3 regions of the Streptomyces sp. NPDC007346 genome follow, and region 2 is predicted to be linked to each of the others. Evidence: riboswitches for the same ligand, from Rfam matches in the RefSeq annotation. Region 2 holds a riboswitch; each other region holds the start of a gene.
What was found. Region 2 has a riboswitch for thiamine pyrophosphate ahead of thiC (phosphomethylpyrimidine synthase ThiC). Riboswitches for the same ligand answer to the same signal wherever they lie in the genome.
Positions count from the first base shown of each region.

Region 1: it holds a riboswitch for thiamine pyrophosphate, as region 2 does, so the genes downstream of both, AB0917_RS11095 (thiamine ABC transporter substrate-binding protein) here and thiC (phosphomethylpyrimidine synthase ThiC) in region 2, are expected to answer to the same signal.
Region 3: it holds a riboswitch for thiamine pyrophosphate, as region 2 does, so the genes downstream of both, thiO (glycine oxidase ThiO) here and thiC (phosphomethylpyrimidine synthase ThiC) in region 2, are expected to answer to the same signal.

Region 1 covers NZ_JBEYKR010000029.1:15,740-25,203, forward strand. Annotated here, with positions in the region: gene AB0917_RS11090 (iron ABC transporter permease) at 1-1,492, opposite strand, end outside; gene AB0917_RS11095 (thiamine ABC transporter substrate-binding protein) at 1,588-2,688, opposite strand; TPP riboswitch at 2,771-2,887, opposite strand; gene rlmN (23S rRNA (adenine(2503)-C(2))-methyltransferase RlmN) at 2,974-4,080, opposite strand; gene AB0917_RS11105 (phosphatidate cytidylyltransferase) at 4,192-5,277, opposite strand; gene frr (ribosome recycling factor) at 5,277-5,834, opposite strand; gene pyrH (UMP kinase) at 5,951-6,724, opposite strand; gene tsf (translation elongation factor Ts) at 6,886-7,722, opposite strand; gene rpsB (30S ribosomal protein S2) at 7,823-8,761, opposite strand; gene AB0917_RS11130 (M23 family metallopeptidase) at 9,209-9,464, shown strand, end outside.
Region 2 covers NZ_JBEYKR010000147.1:6,267-15,730, forward strand. Annotated here, with positions in the region: gene AB0917_RS28265 (DUF5326 family protein) at 1-102, shown strand, start outside; gene AB0917_RS28270 (helix-turn-helix domain-containing protein) at 373-1,143, shown strand; gene AB0917_RS28275 (SsgA family sporulation/cell division regulator) at 1,245-1,682, shown strand; gene AB0917_RS28280 (YibE/F family protein) at 1,712-3,058, opposite strand; TPP riboswitch at 3,129-3,262, shown strand; gene thiC (phosphomethylpyrimidine synthase ThiC) at 3,255-5,075, shown strand; gene AB0917_RS28290 (DUF805 domain-containing protein) at 5,381-5,734, shown strand; gene AB0917_RS28295 (hypothetical protein) at 5,835-6,656, opposite strand; gene AB0917_RS28300 (metallophosphoesterase) at 6,837-8,009, opposite strand; gene AB0917_RS28305 (LacI family DNA-binding transcriptional regulator) at 8,184-9,296, opposite strand.
Region 3 covers NZ_JBEYKR010000051.1:33,755-43,218, reverse strand. Annotated here, with positions in the region: gene AB0917_RS16060 (FAD-dependent oxidoreductase) at 1-625, opposite strand, end outside; gene AB0917_RS16055 (hypothetical protein) at 655-996, opposite strand; TPP riboswitch at 1,050-1,162, shown strand; gene thiO (glycine oxidase ThiO) at 1,160-2,341, shown strand; gene thiS (sulfur carrier protein ThiS) at 2,338-2,559, shown strand; gene AB0917_RS16040 (thiazole synthase) at 2,562-3,356, shown strand; gene pknB (Stk1 family PASTA domain-containing Ser/Thr kinase) at 3,509-5,443, shown strand; gene AB0917_RS16030 (deoxyribonuclease IV) at 5,470-6,384, shown strand; gene AB0917_RS16025 (sulfite oxidase-like oxidoreductase) at 6,413-7,045, opposite strand; gene bfr (bacterioferritin) at 7,197-7,676, shown strand; gene AB0917_RS16015 ((2Fe-2S)-binding protein) at 7,698-8,000, opposite strand; gene AB0917_RS16010 (class II 3-deoxy-7-phosphoheptulonate synthase) at 8,171-9,464, opposite strand, start outside.

The DNA.
Region 1 (9,464 bases), on a different contig from region 2:
CCAGCAACCGGGCGACGGCGACCGGCAGGGTCGGGTTGTCGGGCCGGGCGATGAAGACGGTGGCGCCGAACTCGCCGAGCGACACGGCGAACGCGAAGCCCGCCGCGACCAGCACCGCCCGCCGCACCAGCGGCAGATCGACCTCGCGCCAGGCCCGCAGCGGGGAGGCCCCCAGCACGGCGGCGGCCTCGCGCAGCCGCTCGTCCACCGCGCGCAGCACGGGGAGCATGGTCCGTACGACGAAGGGGACGCCCACCAGCGCCTGCGCCAGCGGGACCAGGATCCAGGAGGTCCGCAGGTCGAGCGGCGGTTTGTCGAGGGTGATGAGGAAGCCGAAGCCGACGGTGACGGCGGAGACCCCGAGCGGCAGCATCAGCAGCGCGTCGAATCCGCGTACCAGCCGTCCCGCCCGCCGGGTCAGGGCGGCAGCCGCCAGTCCGCCGACGACCAGGGCGATGAGGGTGGCGACGAACGCGTACCGCAGGGAGTTGCCGACCGCCTCCAGCGGCGGTACGAGGAAGGTCGAGCCGCTGCCCCCGGCCGACTGGAGGGCCCGGTAGTAGCCGAGGCCGTAACCGTCCGGCCCGTCGAACGACCGCTCCACCAGCACGCCGAGGGGCAGCAGGATCAGCAGCAGCGCGGTGAGCAGCACCCCGCCGAGCAGCGCCCACTGTCCGGCGCCGTGCGGCCGGCGGGAGGTCTGCGCCGGGTCGACGAGCTTCAGCGCCCGCTCCCGGCGGCGTACGGTCACGGCGTGCAGGGCGAGGATCGCGCCGACCGCCACGAACTGGACCATGGTCAGCACGGCGGCCGTCGGCAGGTCGAGCAGCTGGGCGGTCTGGCGGTAGACCTCCACCTCCAGGGTGGAGTAGGAGGGGCCACCGAGGATCTGCACGACACCGAACGAGGTGAACGTGAAGAGGAAGACCATCAGCGCGGCGGCGGCCACCGCCGGGCCGAGCGCGGGCAGCGTCACCCGCCGCCAGGCGGCGAACCGTCCGGCGCCGAGCACCCGGGCGGCCTCCTCCTGGCGCGGGTCCAGCTGCGACCAGAGGCCGCCGACCGTCCGGACGACCACCGCGTAGTTGAAGAAGACGTGCGCGAGCAGGATCGCCCACACGGTGGTGTCCAGCCGCAGACCCCACAGCTCGTCGAGGAAGCCGCCGCGCCCCAGCAGCGCCAGGAACGCGGTGCCGACGACGACGGTGGGCAGCACGAACGGCACGGTGACGACCGCGCGCAGCACCTGTTTGCCGGGGAAGTCGAAGCGGGCGAAGACGTACGCGCCGGGCAGGGCGATCAGCAGGGTGAGCGCGGTCGAGGCGAGCGCCTGCCAGGTGGTGAACCACAGGACGTCGAGGATGTCCGGACGGGCCAGCACCTCGCCGACCCGCCCGAACTGCCAGACGCCGTCCGTCTTCAGCCCGCGGCCGACGATCGCGGACACGGGGTAGGCGAAGAAGACGGCGAAGAAGGCGACGGGCACGGCCATCAGGCCGAGCCGCACCGCCGCCCCACGCCGCCCGCCGCCGCCGGACCCCGGTCCGGGCCCGGCGGCTTCGGTGGGGCCGCCTTGGGTGGGGCCGCCTACTTCACGACGAGCGAGTGCCACGTCTGGACCCACTGCTCACGGTTGGCGGCGATCTTGTCCGGGGCCACCGTGGCCGGCTTCTCGATGCTCTCGCCGAACTCGGTGAAGATCTCCGGCAGCTTCGCGTCCGTCACGACGGGGTTCACGAACATGTTCAGCGGGACGTCCTCCTGGAACGTCTTGCCGATCAGGAAGTCCAGCAGCGCCTTGCCGCCCGCCTCGTTCTTCGCGCCGTTCAGCAGCCCGGCGTACTCGGTCTGCCGGAAGCAGGTCCCGGTGGAGACGCCGGTCGGGGCCTCCTCGGGCTGCGGGTCGGCGTAGAGCACCTCGACGGGCGGGCTGGAGGCGTAACTGACGACGAGCGGCCGGTCCGCCTTGGCCTTCCTGCCGCCCGCGGAGCCCGAGAACTCCTCGTTGTAGGCCTGCTCCCAGCCGTCGACCACCTTGACGCCGTTGGCCTTCAGCTTCTTCCAGTAGGCCTCGTAGCCGTCCTCGCCCTGGGTGGCGATGGTGCCGAGGAGGAAGCCGAGGCCGGGCGAGGAGTTCGCCGCGTTCTCGGTGACGAGGAGGTTCTTGTACGCGGGCTTCAGCAGGTCCTCGAAGGTCTGCGGCGGCGCGAGCTTCTTGTCGGCGAAGAACTTCTTGTCGTAGTTGACGCAGATGTCACCGGTGTCGACGGGCGTGACGCGGTGCTTCTCGTCCAGCTCGGTGCCGTCCGCGACCCGGTCCAGGCCCTTGGCCTCGTACGGGGTGAAGAGGCCGTTGTCGAGGGCGCGGGAGAGCAGGGTGTTGTCGACGCCGAAGAAGACGTCGCCGCGCGGGGAGCCCTTGGTCAGGATCTCCTGGTTGAGCGCCGCGCCGGCGTCGCCGCTCTTGAGGAGCTCGACGGTGTAGCCGCTCTCCTGGGTGAACTCCTTCAGCACCTCTTCCGAGGCGTTGAAGGAGTCGTGGGTGACCAGGGTGACGGTCTTGGAGCCGCTGCCCTTCGAGGCGCCGGATCCGGTCGAGGAGTCGTCGGAGCCGCCGCAGCCCGCGAGGACGGTGACGCCGAGCGCCGCGGCGAGCGCGGTGGCGGCGTACTTCTTGGTGGTGTTCATGTGATTCCTCCTGGAGGTGACCAGGAAGAGACGCGGCCCCGCCCGCCGCCGGGACGTACCGGAAGCGGGCAGGGCGCAACAGCTTGAGTAAGGTCCGAACTTCCTACCCGGAATGACCCGGGCGAGGTTCAGAGGGTCTGCGGCCAGCCGGTCCTCGGTGCCGCACTCTCAGCGCTGTGGCGCTCCCCTGTCGGAATATGAAGTTGATTTCGGCCCAGGCTACACCGGTGGTTTTCGGCCTGGTCAGGTGAGGTGGGGCCGCCCCTTCGGTGTCCGCCGGGGCCCTCAGCGCTCGGAGGCCGCCAGCTGCCCGCAGGCCCCGTCGATCTCCTGGCCCCGGGTGTCCCGGACGGTGACGGGCACGCCGTGGGCCGCGATGGCCTCGACGAACGCCTTCTCGTCCTCGGGGCGCGAGGCGGTCCACTTGGAGCCGGGCGTGGGGTTCAGCGGGATCAGGTTGACGTGCACCCGCTTGCCCTTGAGCAGCCGGCCGAGCAGGTCACCGCGCCAGGCCTGGTCGTTGATGTCCCGGATCAGGGCGTACTCGATGGAGATCCGGCGGCCGGACTTCTCGGCGTACTCCCAGGCCGCGTCCAGCACCTCGCGTACGTTCCACCGGGTGTTGACGGGGACGAGGGTGTCGCGCAGCTCGTCGTCCGGGGCGTGCAGCGAGACGGCGAGGCGGCACTTGAAGCCCTCGTCGGAGAAGCGCAGCATCGCCGGGACGAGCCCCACGGTGGAGACGGTGATCCCGCGCTGGGAGAGGCCGAGGCCGTCCGGCTCGGGGTCGGTGAGCCGGCGGATCGCTCCGACGACCCGGTTGTAGTTGGCGAGCGGCTCGCCCATGCCCATGAAGACGATGTTGGAGAGCCGGGCCGGACCGCCGGGCACCTCGCCGTCGCGCAGGGCGCGCATGCCGTCGACGATCTGGTGCACGATCTCGGCGGTCGACAGGTTGCGGTCGAGCCCGGCCTGCCCGGTGGCGCAGAAGGGGCAGTTCATCCCGCAGCCCGCCTGGGAGGAGATGCACATCGTGACGCGCTCGGGGTAGCGCATCAGGACGGACTCGACGAGCGTCCCGTCGTGCAGCTTCCACAGCGTCTTACGGGTGGTGTCGTCGTCGCAGCTGATGTGACGGACCACGGACATCAGGTCGGGGAACAGCGCCTCGGCGAGCTTCTCCCGGGACCCGGCGGGGATGTTGGTCCACTGCTCCGGGTCGTGCGCGTACCGCGCGAAGTAGTGCTGCGAGAGCTGCTGGGCGCGGAACGGCTTCTCGCCGGTCGCGGCGACCGCGTCCTTGCGCTCGGCGGGCGTGAGGTCGGCGAGGTGCCGCGGGGGCTTCTTGGCTCCGCGGGGCGCGACGAAAGTGAGTTCTCCGGGCTTAGGCATGGTTCATCCAGTGTCGCAGACAGACGGGTGAGGGCCCGCCGCCCTGTGGACGACGGACCCTCACTCGTAGAACGTGCAGGTGGGACGTGGTGTGCGAGGCCGCACGGGCCCTCAGCCCGAGCCGACGAACAGCACGAGCAGCAGCCAGACCACCGGCGCGGTCGGCAGCAGCGAGTCGAGCCGGTCCATGATGCCGCCGTGGCCGGGGAGCAGGGTTCCCATGTCCTTGATCCCGAGGTCCCGCTTGATCATGGACTCGCCCAGGTCGCCGAGGGTGGCGCTGACGGCGACCGCGAGGCCCAGCAGCAGCCCCTGCCACCAGGCGCCGCCGTCGATCAGGAACTCCATGCACAGGGCGCCGGCGGCCATCGCGAAGGAGACGGCACCGAGCAGGCCCTCGCGGGTCTTGCCGGGGCTGATGCGGGGAGCGAGCTTGTGGGTGCCGAAGCGCCAGCCGACCGCGTACGCCCCGGTGTCGCTGACGACGGTGAGGAGGAGGAAGGTCAGGACCCGCCACGAGCCGTCGTCCGCCGTCAGCAGCAGGGCGACGAAGGTGGCCAGGAAGGGGACGTAGAACGCGGCGAAGACACCCGCCGTGACGTCCTTGAGATACCCCTCCGGCGGCTCGGTCATCCGCCAGACCAGCACCGCCAGGGCGGTCAGGGCCATGGCGACCCAGGCCCCCTCCGCGCCACGCGCGTAGCCCGCGACGACCATCGCGGCCCCGCCGACGGCCAGCGGGATCAGAGGGACCTTGATGCCCTTCTGCTCCTGGAGCCGGGAGGTGAGCTCCCACAGGCCGACGACGACGGCGAGGGCGATCACGCCGACGAAGACGGCCTTCACGATGAACAGCGAGGCGACGATGACGGCGCCGAGCCCCACGCCGACCCCTATGGCGGCGCGCAGATCACGCCCCGCACGCTTCTTCTGCGGCGGGGACGGCAGCGGGGTGGACATGGGCTCCTGCGGCATCTCGTCACGGAACAGGGGGCCGCTGACGTGCGCGGCGTCCCCGTCCCGGTCGGCACGGCTGACTGCGTCTCTACCTGCGTCGGGAACGTCCGGCACGTTGGGCATGGGCCGAGTCTGCTGGGCTTCACGCACATCGTAGGCGGGACCCGCCGGAGCGACCCCCATCTCGGGGGCGCCCCGGTAACCGGCTCCCTGCGGTGCGCCCCAGGAAGAGTCGTTCATCAGACTTCGAGCAGCTCGGCTTCCTTGTGCTTGAGCAGCTCGTCCACCTGCGCGACGTACTTCGCGGTGGTGTCGTCGAGCTCCTTCTCGGCGCGGCGGACCTCGTCCTCGCCGGACTCCTTGTCCTTGACCAGCTTGTCGAGCGCTTCCTTGGCCTTGCGGCGGATGGAGCGGATCGAGATCTTGGAGTCCTCGGCCTTGGTCTTGGCGACCTTGATGAACTCCTTGCGGCGGTCCTGGGTGAGCTCGGGGAAGGTCACCCGGATGATGTTGCCGTCGTTGCTCGGGTTGACGCCGAGGTCGGAGTCGCGGATCGCCTGCTCGATGTTGCGCAGGGCGGTCTTGTCGAACGGCGTCACGACGGCCATCCGCGGCTCGGGAACCGAGAACGAGGCCAGCTGGTTGATCGGGGTCAGCGCGCCGTAGTACTCGGCGACGATCTTGTTGAACATCGCCGGGTGCGCGCGGCCGGTACGGATCGCGGCGAAGTCCTCTTTCGCGACGACAACGGCCTTCTCCATCTTCTCCTCGGCCTCGAGGAGGATTTCTTCGATCACCACGTGCTCCTGCATGTCTTGAGCGGGTCCGTCACCGACGGGCCCTGCGGGTCCTGCGTCGCGTCCTCACCTGCACGGTGTCCGACCGGCAGGCCGTTGTCCATCCTGGGGGGCCGTCAGGCCCGGGTGCCCTGGTCGCTGACGAGCGTGCCGATCTTCTCACCCTTGACCGCGCGGGCGATATTGCCCTCGGCGGTCAGCTCGAAGACGAGGATCGGGAGCTTGTTGTCGCGGCAGAGGGTGATGGCGGTGGCGTCGGCGACCTTGAGGTCGCGCGTGATCACCTCGCCGTACTCCAGCGCGTCGAACTTCACCGCGTCGGGGTTGGCCTTCGGGTCGGAGTCGTAGACCCCGTCCACGCCGTTCTTCCCCATGAGCAGCGCCGCCGCGTCGATCTCCAGGGCGCGCTGGGCGGCGGTGGTGTCGGTGGAGAAGTACGGCATGCCCATGCCGGCGCCGAAGATGACGACGCGCCCCTTCTCCAGGTGCCGTACGGCGCGGAGCGGGATGTACGGCTCGGCGACCTGGCCCATGGTGATGGCGGTCTGGACGCGCGAGTCGATGCCCTCCTTCTCCAGGAAGTCCTGGAGCGCCAGGCAGTTCATGACGGTGCCGAGCATGCCCATGTAGTCGGACCGGGCCCGGTCCATGCCGCGCTGCTGGAGCTCGGCACCGCGGAAGAAGTTGCCTCCCCCGATGACCACCGCGATCTGGGCGCCGCCGCGTACGACGGCGGCGATCTCGCGGGCGATGGTGTGCACGACGTCGGGGTCGACGCCGAGGCCGCCACCGCCGGCGAAGGCCTCGCCGGAGAGCTTCAGCATGAAGCGCCCGGAAAACGTGTCGTCGCGCTTGTCGTCGGCCTGAATGGCGTCCGCGCCCTTGTCCATGGAAATTCTCCTCGTACACATACGAAGAAGGCCATTGCCGGTGGGTCTGGTGTCCCTACAGCGGCAATGGCCTCCTCGTCAGATCTGCGGTCGTCCGGCCTGAGCGCGGCCGTCGACTGCACCTGACCCTATCGGGTCCGGTGCTGTTCGCCCGGACGGACTCAGATGCCGACCTTGATGCGCGAGAAGCGCTTCAGGGTGACACCGGCCTCGTCCAGGACCTTCTGGACCGACTTCTTGGCGTCCAGCGCGTACGGCTGGCCGAGGAGGGTGGCCTCCTTGAAGAAGCCGTTGACGCGGCCTTCGACGATCTTGGGGAGGGCGGCCTCGGGCTTGCCCTCGGCGCGCGTGGTCTCCTCGGCGACGCGGCGCTCGGCCTCGACGACCTCGGCCGGAACGTCCTCGCGGGAGAGGTACTTCGGGGCGAAGGCGGCGATGTGCTGCGCGACACCCTTGGCCAGCTCGGCGTCGGCCTTGTCCAGCTCGACCAGGACACCGATCTGCGGGGGCAGGTCGGGCATGGTGCGGTGCATGTACACGGAGACGAAGGCGCCGGTGAACTGCGCGAAGCGGTCCAGGACGATCTTCTCGCCGAGGTTGGCGTTGGCCTCGTCGACGTACGCCTGGACGGTCTTGCCGGCCTCGATCTCGGAGGCGAGCAGCGCCTCGATGTCGGCCGGGGAGGTGGCGGCGACGTGCGCGGCGAGCGTGTTGGCGACGTTCTGGAACTTGTCGCCCTTGGCGACGAAGTCCGTCTCGCACTTCAGCTCGAGCAGAACGCCGGACGTCTTGTCCTCGGAGATGAGGGAGACGACGGCGCCGTTCTCGGCAGAGCGGCCCTCGCGCTTGGCGACGCCCTTCTGGCCCTTGATACGGAGCGCCTCGACGGCCTTGTCGACGTTGCCGTCGGCCTCGTCGAGCGCCTTCTTGCAGTCCATCATGCCGGCGCCGGTGAGCTCGCGGAGCTTCTTGACGTCAGCGGCGGTGTAGTTCGCCATGAGTCTGTATGTCTCTCTCGAAGTCTGAAAGATCTACGGGTGAACGGCGGGGGCGGCGCTTGTGGCGCCCGCCCCCGCCGTCAGCAGCCTGTGACGGGTGTCAGGCCTTCTCGGCGTCCGCGTCGGCGGCCGGAGCCTCGGCCGGAGCCTCGGCCGGGGCCTCGGCGACGGCCTCGGCCGGCGTCACGGCGTCGGCCGCGGCGTCCTTCTCGGTCTCGACGGAGGTCTGGACCTCGGCGGCAGCCGCGGTCTCGTCCTTCTTGTCGCCCTCGAGCAGGTCGCGCTCCCACTCGGCGAGGGGCTCGCCGGCGGCCTTCTCGCCCGGCTTCGAGTCACCGGTGGCGGCACCGGAACGGGCGATGAGGCCCTCGGCGACGGCGTCGGCGATCACGCGGGTGAGCAGGGTGACGGAGCGGATCGCGTCGTCGTTGCCCGGGATCTTGTAGTCGACCTCGTCGGGGTCGCAGTTGGTGTCGAGGATCGCGACGACCGGGATGTGGAGCTTGCGCGCCTCACCGACGGCGATGTGCTCCTTCTTGGTGTCGACGATCCAGACGGCGCTGGGCACCTTCTGCATCTCGCGGATACCACCGAGGGTCTTCTCCAGCTTGGCCTTCTCACGCGAGAGGACCAGGAGCTCCTTCTTGGTGAGGCCGGAGGCGGCCACGTCCTCGAAGTCGATGAGCTCGAGCTCCTTCAGACGCTGAAGGCGCTTGTAGACGGTGGAGAAGTTGGTGAGCATGCCACCGAGCCAACGCTGGTTGACGTACGGCATGCCGACGCGCGTCGCCTGCTCGGCGATGGCCTCCTGGGCCTGCTTCTTCGTACCCACGAACATGATGGAGCCGCCGTGGGCGACGGTCTCCTTGACGAACTCGTAGGCGCGGTCGATGTACGACAGCGACTGGAGCAGGTCGATGATGTAGATGCCGTTGCGCTCGGTGAAGATGAAGCGCTTCATCTTCGGGTTCCAGCGACGGGTCTGGTGACCGAAGTGGACGCCGCTTTCCAGCAGCTCCCGCATCGTGACGACGGCCATGGCCGTACTCCTTGAGGTGCTCGGTTATCGCGAGCGCAGGTTTGCGCTCGCGCCTGACGCCCCGACGCGCCGTGCCACGAGGGACCGAGGAGCGCGGCCACCTCCGCTGAGAGGGAGGTGGCGGGGCGTGCGAAGTCGACCCGGTGACCCGGATCGCCGTAAGAAGTGTACGGGACCCGCCGGGTCCCGGGTGACGGCGATGTCCACAACCGGCGAGTAGTCCACAGGGGCGGTCCATGATCACCGGAATCCCGGCCTCCGGGAGAGCGTTGATCCATGCGACCTCTGCGACCTCTGCGTTTTCTACGATCCCCGCAACTCCCGCAATTTCCGCAACTCCCGCGATGCCTGCCGCGCCTGCCGCGCCTGCCGCGCCTGCCGCGCCTGCGAGGCTTGCGCCTACCGTCCCGTACGCCCGGCCCGCTCCGCGTCCGTGTCCGTGTGCCGATGTTCCTGCCGGCCGTGGCCGTGCTGGCCGCCGTCCTGCCGTCGGCACCGGTGGCCGGGACGGCCGGGTCACGGCTCGCGCCGACCGTACGTACCGAAGCAGCGCCTCCTCCGGCGGCCGGGCCGGACGAGGAGCCCGGGGAGACGTACGCGGACGAGGGGACGTACACGGAACTGGACGGCGGCCCGGTCTGGCCGCTGGCCGGCAGACCCGCGCTGTCACGCGGGTGGGAGCCGCCCGCGAACCCGTACGGCC
Region 2 (9,464 bases):
AGCCTGCTCTTCAAGGCGCTGATCTTCGTCGTGCTGGTCGGCGGTCTGATCTTCGTCGTACGCAAGTTCATGTCCTCCTCGTCCTCGCGTGGTGATTGGTAGCAGGGCCGCCGCGGGCCCGTGCGGGGTCGGGGGTGCGCACAGGCCTGCGGATTAGCCCAGCTGAGCTAAGTCCAGGAGGAAAACCCCCTCCTTCCGGGGACGGCCGATACAGTGACATAACGCTGCCGCCATCTGGAATGTGACCTTCTGTCACCGAACCGACCGAGTGACCAGTGGTTTGTACGACAGTTCGGTCGTTGGTGCGGCAGCCCCGTGGGGGCGGCCTCCACGGGAGGGCTGACGGCCCGTCACCATGCCTGGGGGTGACCTTTGACCACGGCATCGAGTACCGCTGTCCCGACGTTGATCGGTTCGGTTCAGCGGGCGTTGAGGCTGCTGGAGGCTGTGGGCACCCATCGGGACGGGGCGCCCGCCAAGCAACTCGCACGTGAGGCAGGGCTACCGCTGCCGACCGCGTACCACCTGCTGCGCACCCTCACCCATGAGGGCTATCTCCGCCGGGAGAACGGCGTCTTCCACTTCGGCGCGGCCGCCGAGAACCTGACCGCGGCCCAGGGCCCGAGAAGCCGCCCCTCCGCCGTCACCGACTCCCTCGCGCGTTGGCGGGACGCCATCGGGGCCCCGGTGTACTGCGCGGTCTACCGCGAGGGTGAGATCGAGCTCATCGCGGTCGCGGACGCTCCCGACGCCCCTGCGGTCGACGAGTGGGCCTCCTTCCGGGAGACCGGCCACGCACACGCGATCGGACAGTGCCTTCTCGGCCAGCTCGACGAGAAGGAACGCGAGGATCATCTCGACCGGCACCCCGTTCGGCCCCTCACTCGTTACTCAGTGCGAGATCGCGCGGCATTTCTGGAACGGTTGCGGACATTGCGCCGGGGTGAACCGGTCATCGAACGCCAGGAGTACGCACTGGGGACCGTCTGTGCCGCCATTCCCGTCACGGCCGGTGCCACCATTGCGGCCATGGCCATTTCCGTACCCCTGGACCAGGAAGAACGGTTGCTGCCCGCAGTCGAACAGCTACGTGGCGAAGTGGCGAGCCTCTTGCGTTCGTTCGTGTTCTCTATCAGTATCTGAAAAATCACTCCTTGTGATCTGCTATCGCGTGCACCACGATGGCGTCAATAGGGCCATGGGGGATCATTCCTGGCCAGTTTCATCTACTGCGGGGTTGAACGATGCGCGAGTCGGTTCAAGCAGAGGTCATGATGAGCTTCCTCGTCTCCGAGGAGCTCTCGTTCCGTATTCCGGTGGAGCTCCGGTACGAGGTGGCGGATCCTTATGCCATCCGGATGACGTTCCATCTGCCCGGCGATGCCCCTGTGACCTGGGCATTCGGTCGCGAGCTGCTGCTGGACGGGCTCAACAGCCCCAGTGGCGACGGCGATGTGCACATCGGGCCGACCGAGCCCGAGGGCCTCGGCGATGTGCACATCCGTCTTCAGGTCGGCGCGGACCGCGCGTTGTTCCGGGCGGGTACGGCACCGCTGGTGGCGTTTCTCGACCGGACCGACAAGCTGGTGCCTCTCGGCCAGGAGCACACGCTGGGTGACTTCGACGGGAACCTGGAGGAAGCGCTCGGCCGCATCCTCGCCGAGGAGCAGAACGCTGGCTGAGCGGCGAGCACACCCCCGCCGCACGCCTCTCACGCCTTACGGCGACGGCCCCTGCCGGTCCGTGCGGGGGCTGCGGCCGTGGACGAGGAGGTGGAGGCGCCCGGCCGGTCCGCGGAGACCACCAGTGCGGCGAGCACGGTCGTCACCGGCACCGAGGCGACCAGACCGATCGAGCCGACCAGCGTACGGACGATCTCCTCGGCGACGAGTTCGCTGTTGGCCACGGTCCCCACGCTGCTCTGAGCGATGGAGAAGAGCAGCAACAGCGGCAGCGCCGCGCCCGCGTACGCCAGCACCAGGGTGTTCACGACCGAGGCGATGTGGTCCCGTCCGATGCGGATACCTGCCCGGTACAGCCCGCGCCAACCCATCTGCGGGTCCGCCTGGTGCAGTTCCCAGACGGCGGAGGTCTGGGTGACCGTCACGTCGTCGAGCACCCCGAGCGACCCGATGATGACGCCGGCCAGCAGCAGACCGCTCATGTCGATGTCCGGGTACAGCCCGTGGATGAGGCCGGTGTTGTCGTCGGTGTTGCCGCTCAGACTCGCCCAGCCGATGAACAGGGAGCCGAGCAGCCCGATCAGCAGCAGCGAGATCAGCGTGCCGATGACCGCGACGGATGTGCGGGCCGTCACCCCGTGGCACATGTAGAGCGCCGCCAGCATGATGGCGCTGGCCCCGATCACCGCCACCACCAGCGGATTCGATCCCTGCAGGATCGCCGGCAGGATGAACAGGGTCAGTACGGCGAACGAGACGGCCAGCGCCACCAGCGCCATCACCCCGCGCAGTCTGCCCACCGCGACGACCGCCAGGGCGAAGATCGCGGCCAGCAGGGCCATCGGGATCTTCCGGTTCACGTCGGTGACGGAGTACTGGAGGTCGCGGGGCGCGTCGGGGGCGTACGCCACGACGACACCCTGGCCCTCGCGCAGCTGGCGGGGCGCGTCCGGCTGGACCACCTCGACGAACGTACGGCCCTTGTCGTCGCCGCTGGTCACCTCGATGGTCGCCTTCGCGCACTCCCCCTCCTGCTCGTTGACGGCCTCCCGGCCCGAGGGGGTGGAGGTGTCACCGGTCGGGGGGACCTGTGCGGCGTTGACGTCCGCGCAGTCGACCTTGACGACCTGGACGACCTTGCCGTCCTGGGTCTGCCGGTCGAATCCGACGCCCGTGCGCTCGTGGTCGGGGACGCCGCCGGGCCAGAACGCGATGAGGCCGACGACGACGGCCGTGGCGAACGGGATCAGTACGGCGGCGATGACCTTGCGCAGGTGCTTGGAGACCGGGGCGGCGGGTCCGTGGCTGTGCGTGTGGCCGTGGGTGTGGCCCTGGGGCGGCGGCTGGGGGGCGGGGTCGCTTTGAGGGGAGGTCACGGGGCGATCATCGCAAGAACAGGGGCGCCCTCTGTTCAGCTCGCCGGAAAGGACGCTAGCGTGGAGGCACATTTGCACACGCGGGAGCTCGGAGCACCGGGCTGAGAGGGCGCTGACCGCCGTACATCCGTACGGGACACGCTGCGCCGACCGCCGAACCTGTTACCGGGTAATGCCGGCGTAGGGAGTAGGTCTCATGACCACAGCGGACGCACGCACGCCTGCCTCGAAACAGAGCGACGGGACGCCGAACGGCACGACGCCGGACAACGGGACCCGCGACGACGAGGCCGGGAAGTCCATCGGCTGGCACAAGGGGTACGTCCAGGGCTCGCGCCCGGACCTCCGGGTGCCGGTCCGACAGGTGCACCTCACCAACGGCAAGGACGTTACCCTGTACGACACTTCGGGGCCGTACACCGATCCCGCCGTCGACACCGATGTCCGCCGGGGCCTCGCGCCCCTGCGGGAGAACTGGATCATCGCCCGCGGCGACACCGAGGAGTACACGGGTCGCCCGGTCCGTCCCGAGGACGACGGGCTCAAGCACACCACGCCGCGCGGCGGGCTGCGCAACCTGGACGCAGTCTTCCCCGGCCGGCCCCGCCAGCCGCGCCGCAGCCGCGACGGACGCCCCGTCACTCAGCTCGCGTACGCCCGGCGGGGTGAGATCACCCCGGAGATGGAGTACGTCGCGATCCGGGAGAACGTCGAGGCCGAGACCGTACGGGAGGAGATCGCGGCGGGCCGGGCCGTGCTGCCGGCCAACGTCAATCACCCCGAGATCGAGCCGATGATCATCGGCAAGCGGTTCCTGGTGAAGGTCAACGCCAACATCGGCAACTCGGCGGTCACCTCCTCCATCGAGGAGGAGGTGGACAAGATGACCTGGGCGACCAAGTGGGGCGCCGACACGGTCATGGACCTGTCCACCGGCCGTAACATCCACACCACCCGCGAGTGGGTGCTGCGCAACTCCCCCGTGCCGATCGGTACGGTCCCGCTCTACCAGGCCCTGGAGAAGGTGGACGGCCGGGCCGAGGAGCTGACCTGGGAGATCTACAAGGACACCGTCATCGAGCAGGGCGAGCAGGGCGTGGACTACATGACGGTGCACGCCGGGGTGCGCCTGCCGTACGTCCCGCTGACGGCCCGTCGTAAGACCGGCATCGTCTCGCGCGGTGGCTCGATCATGGCGGCCTGGTGCCTCGCGCACCACAAGGAGTCGTTCCTCTACGAGCACTTCGAGGAGCTCTGCGAGATCCTCGCGACGTACGACGTCACCTACTCCCTCGGTGACGGACTGCGCCCCGGGTCGATCGCGGATGCCAACGACGAGGCGCAGTTCGCCGAGTTGCGCACGCTGGGCGAGCTGAACACCATCGCCAAGCGGTTCGGCGTCCAGACGATGATCGAGGGCCCCGGGCACGTCCCGATGCACAAGATCAAGGAGAACATCGACCTCCAGCAGGAGATCTGCGAGGAGGCGCCGTTCTACACGCTCGGCCCGCTGACCACCGATGTCGCGCCCGCCTACGACCACATCACCTCGGGCATCGGCGCCGCGATGATCGCCTGGTGGGGCACGGCGATGCTCTGTTACGTCACACCCAAGGAGCACCTGGGGCTGCCCAACCGGGACGACGTGAAGACGGGCGTGATCACCTACAAGATCGCCGCCCACGCGGCCGACCTCGCCAAGGGGCACCCGGGCGCGCAGGAGTGGGACGACGCGCTCTCCGACGCGCGGTTCGAGTTCCGGTGGGAGGACCAGTTCAACCTGGCCCTCGACCCGGACACGGCCCGGGAGTTCCACGACGAGACGCTGCCCGCCGAGCCGGCGAAGACGGCGCACTTCTGTTCCATGTGCGGACCGAAGTTCTGCTCGATGAAGATCTCCCAGGACATCCGCCGTCAGCACGGCGGTTCGCAGGAGGAGATCGAGGAGGGCATGGCCGAGAAGTCGAAGGAGTTCGCGGCCGCCGGGAACCGGGTCTACCTGCCGATCGCCGACTAGGCTCGCCGACCGCCTCTTCGCCCCCGACACCTCGGCCGGTGTCGGGGGCTTCCCGCGTCCGGGGCCGCCGGCCGGTGACATCCAGCCAGAACCGCTCCCTTATAGGCAGCTTGCCCGCTTGGTAGCCGTCTGCCACGGTTCAGCCCGTTGTCAGGCGACAGTATGGACACAGTCGTGTGGCAGCTGGATGTACGTTTCGCCGCTGTGTCAGCTGGGCTTGACCCTTTCCTTATCTGTGCCTTACTTTCCGGTTGCTTGGCTGAAATTTGTCGGCCCTCACACGGGGGCCCGGGGAGGGGAACACAGTGAACTGGTACCTGGACGTACTCAAGAACTACGCAGGCTTCAGCGGTCGCGCGCGCCGCAAGGAGTACTGGATGTTCGCGCTCGTCAACTTCGTCATAGCCATCGTCCTGTCGATCATCGGCGCGGCGATCGGCACGGACATCCTGTACTACGTCTACCTCCTCGCGGTCCTCATCCCGTCGCTCGCCGTCGGCGTGCGCCGCCTGCACGACACCGGCCGCTCGGGCTGGTGGCTGCTGATCGCGCTGACGCTGATCGGCGGCATCGTCCTGATCGTCTTCCTCGCCTCGGAGGGCAAGCAGGAGCCGAACCAGTACGGTGCCAACCCGAAGCTGGCTCCGCAGGCAGGCTGATCCACCGCTCCGCCAGGGCCGGAGCATCGCACAGGCCGGGCGCGGCACTCGCCGCCCCGGCCTGTGGCGTTTCGGGGCCCGAGGGCTCCCGGGCTCGCGCCTACTCCGGCCGGTGGTCCGGGCCGCCGAAGTCCGGGCTGGTGAAGTCGGGGCTCGTGAACGTCGGCCGGGGTCCGGCCGAGGGGCCGTCCTCCGGGCCGGAGAAGTCCGGCCTGCTGTAGCCGACCTTCGGGATGCGGTTGGGCGAGCGGTGCGGGGTCCGCGCGGCGCGGCCCGCGGCCGGGTCGGCCAGGGCGTCCCGGAGGAACGGCAGGATGCCGCGCTCCAGCAGGGCGTGCCGCCAGGCCTCCCGGGCCCGTGCGACCTCCTCCGGCAGCCCCTGTTCCTCGTCCTCGGCGGCCAGTGAGGTCGAGCCGTTGCGCAGGGCGGTGACGAGCAGCCCCACGGCGGCGACCAGGATGGCCGCGGCGGCGACGGCCGCGAAGAACCACCCGGCCGCGACCATGGTGGTGCCGAAGGCGACCGAGGGGCTGACCGCCTTCAGCAGATAGCCGACGAGCAGGAAGATCACGGCGGCGGTGCCCGCGAGGAGCGGCGTCAGGACCGTGAGGACCGCTCCTATGCCGGCGCCCGGCCCCGCCACCGAGGAGGCGTCGGCGTACTGCTCGCCCTCCGGGACGGTGGCGCTGGCCGTGCGCAGCTCGGCGCGGGCCTTCACGTAGTGCTCGTACTCGGTGGCCGCGGCCGCGGTGATCAGCGCCGTGGCGTTGAGCGCCATCGTGCGCAGCTGTTCGGTGTTGAGCCGGTCGCCGACGCCTTCCAGGTCCGGGCGTTCGTGGGCGTGGCGCAGCGCGTCACCCAGGATCCGCGCGTACTCGGGACCGTCCTCGGCCTGCAGGTGCGGAGCGCTTGTCATCTGCATCCCCCGATGCTCCGTCGGGCCCGGCAACCCGCGTTGACCGGGCGATCGGGCGGAAACGGAGGAGAGCCTGCTACTGATGAGCCGATGGTAGAGCGCTCACGGCGCGCGGTGACAGGGTGTTCCCGAAATAGGCCCGACGATCGGCGCGGCCCGATCCAGAAGCGTCTTCCCTGTCAGGGGTCAGTCATGCAGGGGAAGTTGGACGACCAGTAGCTTTCCGGCCATGGTCACTCCGCCGTCCATGGCGATGGCGAGCCCGTCGGCGTACACGTGCGGGCCGTTCACCACCGGCCCCGAACCCTTCTCGCCGTCCTCCGTGCCGACCTCGCCGAGGAGATACGGGATGGGGCTGTGACCATGGACGACGCGCTGTCCGCCGTACGTCGTCAGCAGCTCGCGCACCGCTTCGGCGCCGCCCTCGTCGCGGAAGGCGAAGCGCTTGGTGAGCTTGCGGAAGAGGTCCCAGCACTCGTCGGCGTCGTTGCGCGTGAGGATGGCGGTGACGGTGTCGTTGACGTCCTCGATGGTGGAGCCGTAGTCGAGGTAGGCCGTCGTGTCGGAGTGCATCAGCAGATGCCCGTCCTCCTCGACGACCGCGTCGAGCCGGGACATCCACTGAAGGTGTACGTCCTGGAGGCGGTCCATGTCGCTCTTCTGGCCGCCGTTGAGCAGCCAGGCGGCCTGGAAGGTGGCGGTGCCGGCGCCGGAGTTGACGGGGGTGTCGCAGAAGCGCTTGGCGCCGATGAGCAGCAGTTCGTGGTTGCCCATCAGGGCCTTGCAGTAGCCGCCCGCTGCGGCCGCCTCCGCGGAGAGCCGCATGACGAGGTCGATGACCCCGATGCCGTCGGGGCCGCGGTCGGTGAAGTCGCCCAGGAACCAGAGACGGGCGTTGCCCGCGGCCCAGTTGCCGTCGGCGTCGATCAGGCCCTGGGCGGCGAGGGCGGCCACCAGCTCGTCGAGGTAGCCGTGGACGTCGCCGACGACGAAGAGCGGCCCGCGCCCCTCCCCGGAGGCGGGGCGGGGGTCGGGGACGGCCTGCACCTGGACGGTGTCGCCGCGGTTGATGACGGGGAGGTCGCGCTCGGTGGGGGTGTACCCCTCCGGGGGCTCGTCGCCGACGGCCACGTTGCCGGGGTGCGGCAGGTGGGCGGGGGCAGGCGGTGCGGGCGGATGCGGTGGCGCGGAGGTGTGCGGCGCCGGGGCGGGCGGCTCCGGCGCACGTGGGGGAGGTGACGGGTGCGGCGCCGCGCCGGGCGTCTGCGGTGGTACGGGTGTCTGCGCGTACGGCGGAACCCTGAAGTCACGCAACGTCGCCGTCCGCACCACGGGTTCCTGACCGGCCCCCTGAGTCATCGACCCCTCCACCACCGTCGCGCCGCCGTACACCTGACGGGCCCTGCCTGGTAGAGGTGGTCCGCGGTGTCGTGCGCCCATCATAGGAATGCGGATCGATCTGTGTGATGCACCAGGGGTGGTGAATCCGGGCGCACATACGGTTCACCGGCCGATTGGTCCGAAAAGAGATGATCAGTCCCTGCTGGGGGATCGTGGCGCGCTGACCGTGGTGCGCGGCGGACGGCGTTGCGAGGAGGTCCGGACGATGAGCTCCGTCGGTATCACCTGCTCCACCGGTCCGTCGTGCTCCACCCCTTCGATGGCGTCGATGAGGAGCTGGACGACGGCGGTGCCGATGCGCCGGGGCTTCAGCGAGAGCGTCGTGATGGGCGGTTCGGTGGCCGCGTACACGGTGGACTCGCTGCAGCAGACCAGCAGCAGGTCCTCGGGGACCCGCAGGCCGTAGCGGCGGGCCGCCGCGAGGAGATCGGTCCCGTTGGGGTCGAAGAGCCCGTAGACGGCGTCGGGGCGGTCCGGGCGGGCGAGCAGCCGGTCCGCGGCGACCGCGCCCGCGCAGGGGTCGTGCGCCGGGTAGGACTCGTAGACGGGGTCCTGGCCGACCCGCTCGCACCAGTGGAGGTAGGCGGTGGTGGAGAGCCGGGTGTACGTGTCGGTGGTGGTGCCGGTCAGCAGGCCGATGCGGCGGGCCCCGGCGGCGGCGAGGTGGTCGAGGAGGTCGAGCACGGCGGCCCGGTGGTCGTTGTCGACCCAGGCGGTGACGGGGAGCGTCCCGGCCGGGCGGCCGTCCGAGACGACGGGGAGCCCCTGGCGGACGAGTTCGGTGACGACCGGGTCCTGGTCGGAGGGGTCGATGACGACGGTCCCGTCGAGCGCGACGTTCGACCAGACGTCGTGCCGGGAGGTGGCGGGGAGGATCACGAGGGCGTAGCCCCGGGCGAGCGCCGCCGAGGTCGCGGCTCTCGCCATCTCCGCGAAGTACGCGAATTCGGTGAAGGTGAAAGGTTCATCCCCGTACGTGGTCACGGTCAGGCCGATCAGCCCCGACTTGCCGGTACGGAGGGTTCGGGCCGCGGCGGAGGGGCGGTAGCCCAAGCGCTCTGCGACCTCGCGGACATGGCTGCGGGTGGCGTCCGGGAGCCTGCCCTTGCCGTTGAGCGCGTCGGAGACGGTCGTGATCGAGACGCCGGCCGCGGCGGCCACGTCGCGGATGCCCGCCCGTCCTGGCCGGCCGCTGCGCCGGGGGGTCTCCGTCCGGCTCACCTGGTGCTTCCCTGCTGCTGTCATGGCGAGCCGATAGTAGGGCTCCGGAGGGCGGTCGGTCCGGTCGCATATGCACCCATTGGCTGGCACGTTTCTGCATGATCATCAGCCATCAAATCCCTTGCAAAGAAAGGGGATTGGCGGCCTGGGCATTGGTGTGTCAGGCATGGATGGCCGGAGGCCTGCTGAATG
Region 3 (9,464 bases), on a different contig from region 2:
GTTCGGCGCCGCTCCGCGCGTACCAGTCGGCCATCGGGGCGGCGACCTCGGCCGGCAGCGTGCCGGCCAGCGGACGGGCGGCGGCCTCGACGACGGTGACCGCGCACCCGGCGGCGCGGGCGGCGGTGGCGAACTCGGCGCCGATCCACCCCGCCCCGACGACGACCACGTCCTGCCGCCGCTCCAGGACGGGCCGCAGCCGGGCGGCGTCGTCCAGGGTGCGCAGCAGGTGGACGCCGGGGGCGCCCTCGGTGCCGGGCAGGGCGATGGGCTCCGCGCCGGTCGCCAGGACCAGGACGTCGTAGGGGACGGGGCCCTCGGCCGTGTCCAGGACGTGGTCGGCGGCGCGCAGGGCGGTGACGTCCAGGCCGAGGCGGAGCGTGATGTCCAGCGCCTCGAAGTCGATGTCGAAGGCGGAGTCCTCGGCCTCGCCCAGCAGCACCGCCTTGGACAGCGGCGGCCGGTCGTAGGGCTGGTGGGGCTCGGCGCCGATCAGCGTCACGGGGCCGGTGAAACCGGCTTCCCGCAGGGCGACGGCGCTCTGCACGCCCGCCATGCCCGCTCCGACGACCACGACGCTCCGGGTCGGCCGCCGCTCCGCGTGGTCTTCCGTCTGCTCGCTCACGTGTACCAGTCTATGCAGCTGACGCGACGTCAGACGGCGACTTCCTCCACCACGCTCGTCCCGCTGCCCTCCTGGGACTCCCACTCCCAGCGCTCCTCCAGCCGCACCCGGCCGTCCGCGCGTTCGCTGACGGTGGAGAGGCAGTGTCCGGAAGAGGTCGTTCCGTCCTGCTTGAGCTGGACGTAGCGGAAGTCGAGCGCGTCCCCGTCGCGGGTGCCGACGAGGTGGCCGCGGACCACGTCACCGCCCGCGTATTCGGCCCAGATCCGGCCGGCCCGCTCGTGGTACGTGAAGCGGGTACGGGTGCCGACCTGGCCCGGGGCCTGGTCGGCGACGGGCGAGAGGACGAGTCCGTCGAGCGAACGGGCCACAGTGGCTGCTCCCCTGACTGTGCCATGGGTGAGTGGGTTTACCCTGGCCAAGGTAGAACACTCGCGGGAGCCCGGAGGCACCGGGCTGAGAGGGAGGCTGGAGCGCCTCCGACCGTACGAACCTGATCCGGGTCATGCCGGCGAAGGGAGGGGCTGGACACCCATGCGCGTCTCGGGGAAGACCTCCGGATCCGATGTCCTCGTCATCGGGGGCGGCATCATCGGCCTGGTCACCGCGTGGCGGGCGGCCCAGCACGGGCTGACCGTCACCGTGGCCGATCCCGGGCCGGGCGGCGGCGCCGCCCAGGTCGCGGCGGGCATGCTGGCCGCCGTCACCGAACTGCACTACGGCGAGGAGATGCTGCTCGGCCTCAACCTCGCCTCCGCCGCCCGCTATCCGGAGTTCGTCGCGGAGCTGGAGGCGGCGAGCGGCCGGGAGACCGGCTTCCGTACCTGCGGCACGCTGGCCGTCGCGCTGGACTCCGACGACCGCGCCCATCTGCGGGAGCTGCACGCCCTCCAGGAGCGTTCGGGCCTGGAGTCGGTCTGGCTGAGCGGCCGCGAGTGCCGCCGGCTGGAGCCGATGCTGGCGCCGGGCGTACGGGGCGGGCTGCGGGTCGACGGCGACCACCAGGTGGACCCGCGCCGGCTCGCCGCCGCGCTGCTGGCCGCCTGCGAGCGGGCGGGCGTGGTGTTCCGCGGGGCGTCCGCCGAGCGGCTCACCGTCACCGGGGGGCGAGCGGCGGGCGCGGTGCTCGGGGACGGTACGGAGGTGGAGGCCGACCAGGTCGTCCTGGCGGCGGGCAGCCTCAGCGGGCGGCTCGCGGGGCTGCCGCGGGAGGTCGTGCCGCCGGTCCGCCCGGTCAAGGGCCAGGTCCTGCGGCTGACCGTGCCCCGGTCGTACGCCCCCTTCCTCAGCCGGACCGTGCGCGCCGTGGTCCGGGGCGGCCACCTCTACCTCGTACCGCGCGAGAACGGCGAGCTGGTCATCGGTGCCACCAGCGAGGAGATGGGCTGGGACACCACGGTCACCGCCGGCGGGGTGTACGAGCTGCTGCGCGACGCCCACGAACTGGTGCCCGGCATCACCGAGCTGCCGCTCGTCGAGACCCTGGCGGGTCTGCGCCCCGCCTCCCCCGACAACGCCCCGCTGCTCGGGGCGACCGCCCTGCCCGGTCTCCTCCTCGCCACCGGCCACCACCGCAACGGCGTCCTGCTGACGCCCATCACCGGCGACGCGATGGCCCAGGCGCTGACCACCGGCGAGCTGCCCGAGGTGGCCCGCCCCTTCGCCCCGGGCCGGTTCACGTCCGCCGCCCCCGTACTCCAGGAGCAGCCCGTATGAGCACGCCGAACCCGCCCGTATCCGTATCGGTCAACGGGGAGCCGCGCACCCTCGACGCGGGTACCGCCCTGGACCGCCTCGTCGCCGCCCTGACCACCGCGCCCTCCGGGGTCGCCGCCGCCGTCAACGAGTGCGTCGTGCCGCGCGGACAGTGGGCGGCCACCACGCTCGGCGAGGGCGACCGCGTCGAGGTCCTGACCGCCGTCCAGGGAGGCTGACCGTGTCCGACGACGTCTTCACCCTGGGACCCGGCACCTTCGGCTCCCGGCTGATCATGGGGACCGGCGGGGCGCCGAGCCTGGAGGTGCTGGAGCGGTCCCTGATCGCCTCCGGGACCGAGCTGACCACCGTCGCGATGCGCCGGCTCGACCCGACCGTGCAGGGCTCGGTCCTCTCCGTGCTGGAGCGGCTCTCCATCCAGGTGCTGCCGAACACGGCGGGCTGCTTCACCGCGGGCGAGGCGGTGCTGACCGCGCGGCTGGCCCGGGAGGCGCTCGGCACCGACTGGATCAAGCTGGAGGTGATCGCCGACGAGCGGACCCTGCTGCCCGACCCGATCGAGCTGCTGGACGCGGCCGAGATCCTGGTCGACGACGGGTTCACCGTGCTGCCGTACACCAACGACGACCCGGTCCTGGCCCGGAAACTGGAGGACGTGGGGTGCGCGGCGATCATGCCGCTGGGCTCCCCCATCGGCTCCGGGCTCGGCATCCGCAACCCGCACAACTTCGAGCTGATCGTGGAGCGGGCCGGGGTGCCGGTGATCCTGGACGCGGGGGCCGGGACCGCGTCGGACGCGGCGCTGGCGATGGAGCTGGGGTGCGCGGCCGTGATGCTCGCCTCGGCGGTGACCCGGGCCCAGGAGCCGGAGCTGATGGCCGCCGCGATGCGGCACGCGGTGGACGGCGGGCGCCTGGCGTACCGGGCGGGCCGCATCCCGCGCCGCCACTTCGCCGAGGCGTCCTCGCCGGTGGACGGGCGGGCGGTGCTCGACCCGGAGCGTCCGGCGTTCTGAGCAGCTGTACGCGCCCACCACCGGGGCACGCACAGGCGCTCACCACCAGGGCACACGATCCCGGACGTGTTCCTGTCACGGATCGGTCATGGAACGGCCCCGGGAGTGCCCGGCCCGTCCGGCGTGTCGGTGGCGGCTCGTAGACTCTCGGGGTGGACACGACCCTCCAGGACCCTCTCGTCGGGCAGCTGCTCGACGGCCGGTATCGCATTGAGGCGCGCATCGCCGTCGGCGGGATGGCCACGGTCTACCGGGCCGTGGACACCCGCCTGGACCGGGTGCTCGCCCTCAAGGTGATGCACCCGGCGCTCGCCACCGACGCCGCCTTCGTCGAGCGCTTCATCCGCGAGGCCAAGTCGGTGGCCCGGCTGGCCCACCCCAACGTCGTCGCGGTCTTCGACCAGGGCGCCGAGGGCGCGTACGTCTACCTCGCGATGGAGTACGTGGCGGGCTGCACCCTGCGCGACGTGCTGCGCGAGCGCGGCGCTCTCCAGCCCCGGGCGGCCCTGGACATCCTGGAGCCGGTCCTCGCCGCGCTCGGTGCCGCGCACCGGGCGGGGTTCGTGCACCGCGACATGAAGCCGGAGAACGTCCTGATAGGGGACGACGGCCGGGTCAAGGTCGCCGACTTCGGCCTGGTCAGGGCGGTCGGGACGGCCACCGACACCACCGGCTCGCTGCTGGGGACGGTGTCGTATCTGGCGCCCGAGCAGATCGAGCACGGCAGCGCCGACACCCGCAGTGACGTGTACGCCTGCGGGGTCGTGCTGTACGAGATGCTGACGGGCTCCAAGCCGCACACCGGTGAGAACCCCGCCCAGGTCATCTACCAGCACCTCAACACCGACGTCCCGGCCCCCTCCGCCGTCGTGCCGGGGCTCCCGGCCGCGCTGGACAGTCTGGTGGCGAGCGCGACCGCCCGCAGTCCCGAGGTGCGCCCGCACGACGCGGTGCTGCTGCTGGCCGAGGCCCGTGAGGCCCGCGCCGCGCTGACCGAGGCCGAGCTGGACGCCGTACCGCCGCAGGCGCTGTCGGACACGCACGACGGCGCACAGGACCGTACGAGCGTGATCCCGCGGGCCCTTCCGGCGGACGGCGGCGCGGACGGGGGCGGCGTGCACCGCACCAGCCGGCTGGAGGTGCCGCCCCCCGTGCCCGCGCCCCGGCGCCTCGGCAGCCTGCGCGGCCCGTTCGGCGGACCGCACCGCAAGCTGATCACGATCATCACCGCCGTCCTGCTGACGCTCGGCGTCGGTGCGGGCGTCTGGTACATCAACTCGGGCCAGTTCACCCAGGTCCCCTCGCTGCTCGGCCAGAGCCAGAAGGTGGCGGAGCAGCGGCTCGCGGACGCCGGGCTCGAGCTGAAGGGCGTGGAGCGGGTCTTCAGCGACACCGTCGAGCGGGGCTCGGTGGTCGGCAGCGCCCCCGCGTCCGGCGACCGGATCCGGGGCAACGGCTCGGTGAAGCTCGTCGTCTCGCGCGGCCCGGAGATCGTCCGGGTGCCCGATGTGGCGGGCTCCTCCCTCGCGGACGCCCGGCTTTCCCTGAAGAAGGTGGGCCTGCTCCCCGGCATGGTGACCAGGGAGTTCAGCGAGGACGTGGCGCGTGGCGAGGTGGTCCGTACGGAACCCCGCGCGGGCACCGACCGCAACCCCGACACGGCCGTGGCCCTGGTCGTCAGCAAGGGCAGCCCCATCGACGTCCCGGACGTCACCGGCCTCTCGGTCCAGGACGCCACCGCGGAGCTGGCGGAGGAGGGGCTGAAGGTGGAGGTGCTGCCCGGCCGGGTCCACTCCTCCGAGGCCGAGGGGGACATCGCCCAGCAGTCCCCGGGCGCGGGCGCCGAGGCGGCGGAGGGCGACACGATCGAGCTGACCGTCTCCAAGGGCCCCCGGATGCTGGACGTCCCCGACGTCACCGGCCGGGACGTCGACGAGGCCAGGAGCACCCTGGAGGAAGCGGGCTTCGAGGTGAAGGTCGACCGGCCGTTCCTCTCCTTCAGCAAGACGATCGCGAGCCAGTCCGTGGAGGGCGGCGAGCAGGCCCCCGAGGGCTCCACCATCACCATCAGGACCAAGGGGTTCTAGGACCACATGCGGAAGCCGGAAGCCATATGCGTGACTCTGTAGCCGCGGGCCGCCCGCGCAACCCCGTGGGCGGACACGTCCCGGTGGCCGGCGGTCTCGCCAAGGTCGGTCTCTCCTACGCCCGGGAGCTGGCGGCCGAGGCCGTGCAGGTCTTCGTCGCCAACCCGCGCGGCTGGGCGACGCCCGCCGGGAACCGGGCCCAGGACGAGCTGTTCCGCTCGGAGTGCGCGGCGGCGTCGATACCGGCGTACGTCCACGCCCCGTATCTGATCAACTTCGGCTCGCACACCGAGGCGACGGTCGAGAAGTCGGTGGACTCCCTGCGCCACTCGCTGCGGCGGGCCCGGGAGATCGGTGCGCTGGGCGTGGTGGTGCACACCGGCTCGGCGACGGGCGGGCGGCCCCGCTCCGAGGCGCTGGCCCAGGTGCGCGAGCACATGCGGCCGCTGCTGGACGAGCTGACCCACGACGACGACCCGTATCTGCTGCTGGAGTCCACCGCGGGCCAGGGCTCCTCGCTCTGCTCCCGTACGTGGGACTTCGGGCCCTACTTCGAGGCGCTGGACTCCCACCCCAGGCTGGGCATCTGCCTGGACACCTGCCACATCTACGCGGCGGGGCACGACCTGGCCGGCCCCTCGGGGATGCGGCGGACGCTCGACCTGCTGGTGGAGACGGTCGGTGAGGGCCGGCTGAAGCTGATCCACGCCAACGACTCCAAGGACGTCGTGGGCGCCCACAAGGACCGGCACGAGAACATCGGCGCGGGTCACATCGGCGCCGAGCCCTTCCGGGAGCTGTTCGCGCACCCGGCGACCGAGGGTGTGCCGCTGGTCATCGAGACGCCCGGCGGCAAGGAGGGGCACGCGGCGGACGTGGCCCGGCTCAAGGAGCTGCGCGGGAGCCTCCAGAGCCCTCCGGGGCCCGCTGAAGCCCTCTAGAGCTCGGGGGTCGTCCCCGGGCTCCCCTCTAGAGCTCGGGGCCGTCCCCGGGCTCCTCCTGGTAGGAGTAGCGCTGCTCGCTCCAGGGGTCACCGATGTTGTGGTAGCCCCGCTCCTCCCAGAACCCGCGCCGGTCGGCCGTCATGTACTCCACGCCGCGGACCCATTTCGGGCCCTTCCAGGCGTACAGATGGGGGACGACGAGACGCAGCGGGAAGCCGTGCTCGGCGGTGAGCAGCTCGCCGTCCTTGTGGGTGGCGAAGAGCGTGCGCTCGGAGGCGAAGTCGGCCAGGCGCAGGTTCGAGGAGAAGCCGTACTCGGCCCAGACCATCACATGGGTGACGTCGGGCGCGGGCGGTGCCAGGTCGAGCACCGTACGGGCGAGGACTCCGCCCCATTCGGCGCCGATCATGCTGAACTTCGTCACGCAGTGCAGGTCGGCGACGACGGAGGAGAACGGCAGCGCCGAGAAGTCCTGGTGGTTCCAGCAGTGCTTGTCGCCGTCGGCGGTGGCCCCGAAGACCCGGAACTCCCAGCGCTCGGGCTTGAACTTGGGAACGGGCCCGTAGTGGGTGACCGGCCACCCGCGTTGCAGTCGCTGTCCCGGCGGAAGCTCGGACTGCTCTGCTGCGCGGTGTTCCCGGCTTTCCGGCTGACCCATGCCTCCATGGTGACAGACAGGCAGGGGTGGTCATGACCAGGGCAGACCCTGATGGGTCAACTCGTACTAAGCGTGCACTTACTGGACGGCCGGTGGGCGCAGTGCGAGGATGCGGCCACCTTGTCGATCACGCCTGGAAGGAGCCTCAGCGATGCAGGGCGACCCCGAGGTCCTTGAGTTCCTCAATGAACAGCTGACCGCCGAACTGACCGCTATCAACCAATACTTCCTGCATGCGAAGATGCAGGAGAACTTCGGCTGGACCAAGCTCGCCAAGTACACCCGGGCCGAGTCCTTCGACGAGATGAAGCACGCCGAGATCCTCACGGACCGGATCCTGTTCCTGGACGGGCTGCCCAACTACCAGCGGCTCTTCCACGTCCGGGTGGGCCAGACGGTCACCGAGATGTTCCAGGCGGACCGCCAGGTCGAGGTGGAGGCGATCGACCGCCTCAAGCGCGGTATCGAGGTGATGCGCGCCAAGGGGGACATCACCTCGGCCAACATCTTCGAGTCCATCCTGGAGGACGAGGAGCACCACATCGACTACCTCGACACCCAGCTGGAGCTGGTGGAGAAGCTCGGCGAGCCGCTCTACATCGCGCAGCTGATCGAGCAGCCGGAGAGCTGAGCCGGGCCACGGGAGACGCGGTCAGGCGGCGTCGGAGAGCCGGACGTCCGGGATCGCGGACAGGGCCACCGCCGCTGCGGCCGGGGCCACGACCGGCGCGGTGACCGGGTGGACGACGGACGCCGCCACGGGCTCCCGCTGCGGGACCACGAGGTCGCGGCGCGGGCGGTCACGCCCCAGCAGGGCCTGGATCCGGCGGACACAGCCGCCGCAGTCCGTGCCGGCCTTGCAGGCGGAGGCGATCTGGCGCGGGGTGCAGGCCCCGGCGTCCGCATGCTTCTTGACCTGCGCCTCGGTGACGCCGAAGCAGGAGCAGACGAACATGCGTTTCACCTCCCTGCGGGCCGGTCCCGGTGCCGTCCCCGTCTTCGTCGGTGAGGCTAACCTAACCTTACCTGGCACTCAAGGCGCGCAGAAGTCCCGGAACGGGTGATGGGGCACGGATCACATGGATCCGTGCCCCATCGGTGCGCCTGCCGGGAATCGCCTCCCGGCTACTGGTCGCGGTACATCTCGGCGACCAGGAAGGCCAGGTCGAGGGACTGGCTGCGGTTGAGCCGCGGGTCGCAGGCCGTCTCGTAGCGCTGGTGCAGGTCGTCCACGAAGATCTCGTGGCCGCCGCCCACGCACTCGGTGACGTCGTCGCCGGTCAGCTCCACGTGGATGCCGCCCGGGTGGGTGCCGAGGCCCTTGTGGACCTCGAAGAAGCCCTTGACCTCGTCCAGGACGTCGTCGAAGCGGCGCGTCTTGTGGCCGGAGGCGGCCTCGAAGGTGTTGCCGTGCATCGGGTCGGTCACCCACGCCACGGTGGCGCCGGAGGCGGTGACCTTCTCGACCAGCTCGGGCAGCTTGTCGCGGACCTTGTCGGCGCCCATGCGGACGATGAAGGTCAGCCGGCCGGGCTCGCGCTCGGGGTCCAGGCGGTCGACGTAGCCGAGCGCCTCGTCGACGGTGGTCGTCGGGCCGAGCTTGATGCCGATCGGGTTGCGGACCTTCGAGGCGAACTCGATGTGCGCGCCGTCCATCTGCCGGGTGCGCTCACCGATCCATACCATGTGGCCGGAGGTGTCGTACAGCTCGCCGGTGCGCGAGTCGGTGCGGGTGAGCGCCGTCTCGTAGTCCAGCAGCAGCGCCTCGTGCGAGGCGTAGAACTCGACCGCCTTGAACTCGGCCGGGTCGGTGCCGCACGCCTTCATGAAGTTCAGCGCGTTGTCGATCTCGCGGGCCAGGACCTCGTAGCGCTGGCCGGCGGGGGACGACTTCACGAAGTCCTGGTTCCAGGCGTGCACCTGGCGCAGGTCCGCGTAGCCACCGGTGGTGAAGGCGCGGACCAGGTTCAGCGTGGAGGAGGACGCGTGGTACATCTGCTTCAGCCGCGCCGGGTCCGGGATCCGGGCCTCCTCGGTGAAGGCGAAGCCGTTCACCGAGTCGCCGCGGTACGTCGGCAGGGTCACGCCGTCGCGGGTCTCGGTCGACTTGGAGCGCGGCTTGCTGTACTGGCCCGCGATCCGGCCGACCTTGACCACGGGCACCGAGGCCGCGTAGGTCAGGACGGCGCTCATCTGGAGCAGCGTCTTCAGCTTGGCCCGGATGTGCTCGGCGGACACGGCGTCGAAGGCCTCGGCGCAGTCGCCGCCCTGCAGCAGGAACGCCTCGCCCTTGGCGACGGCTCCCAGACGGGCGCGCAGCTGGTCGCACTCGCCCGCGAAGACGAGCGGCGGATACGACGCGAGGTCCGCGAGTACATCGCGCAGGGCCTCGGAGTCGGGGTACTCGGGCTGCTGCGCC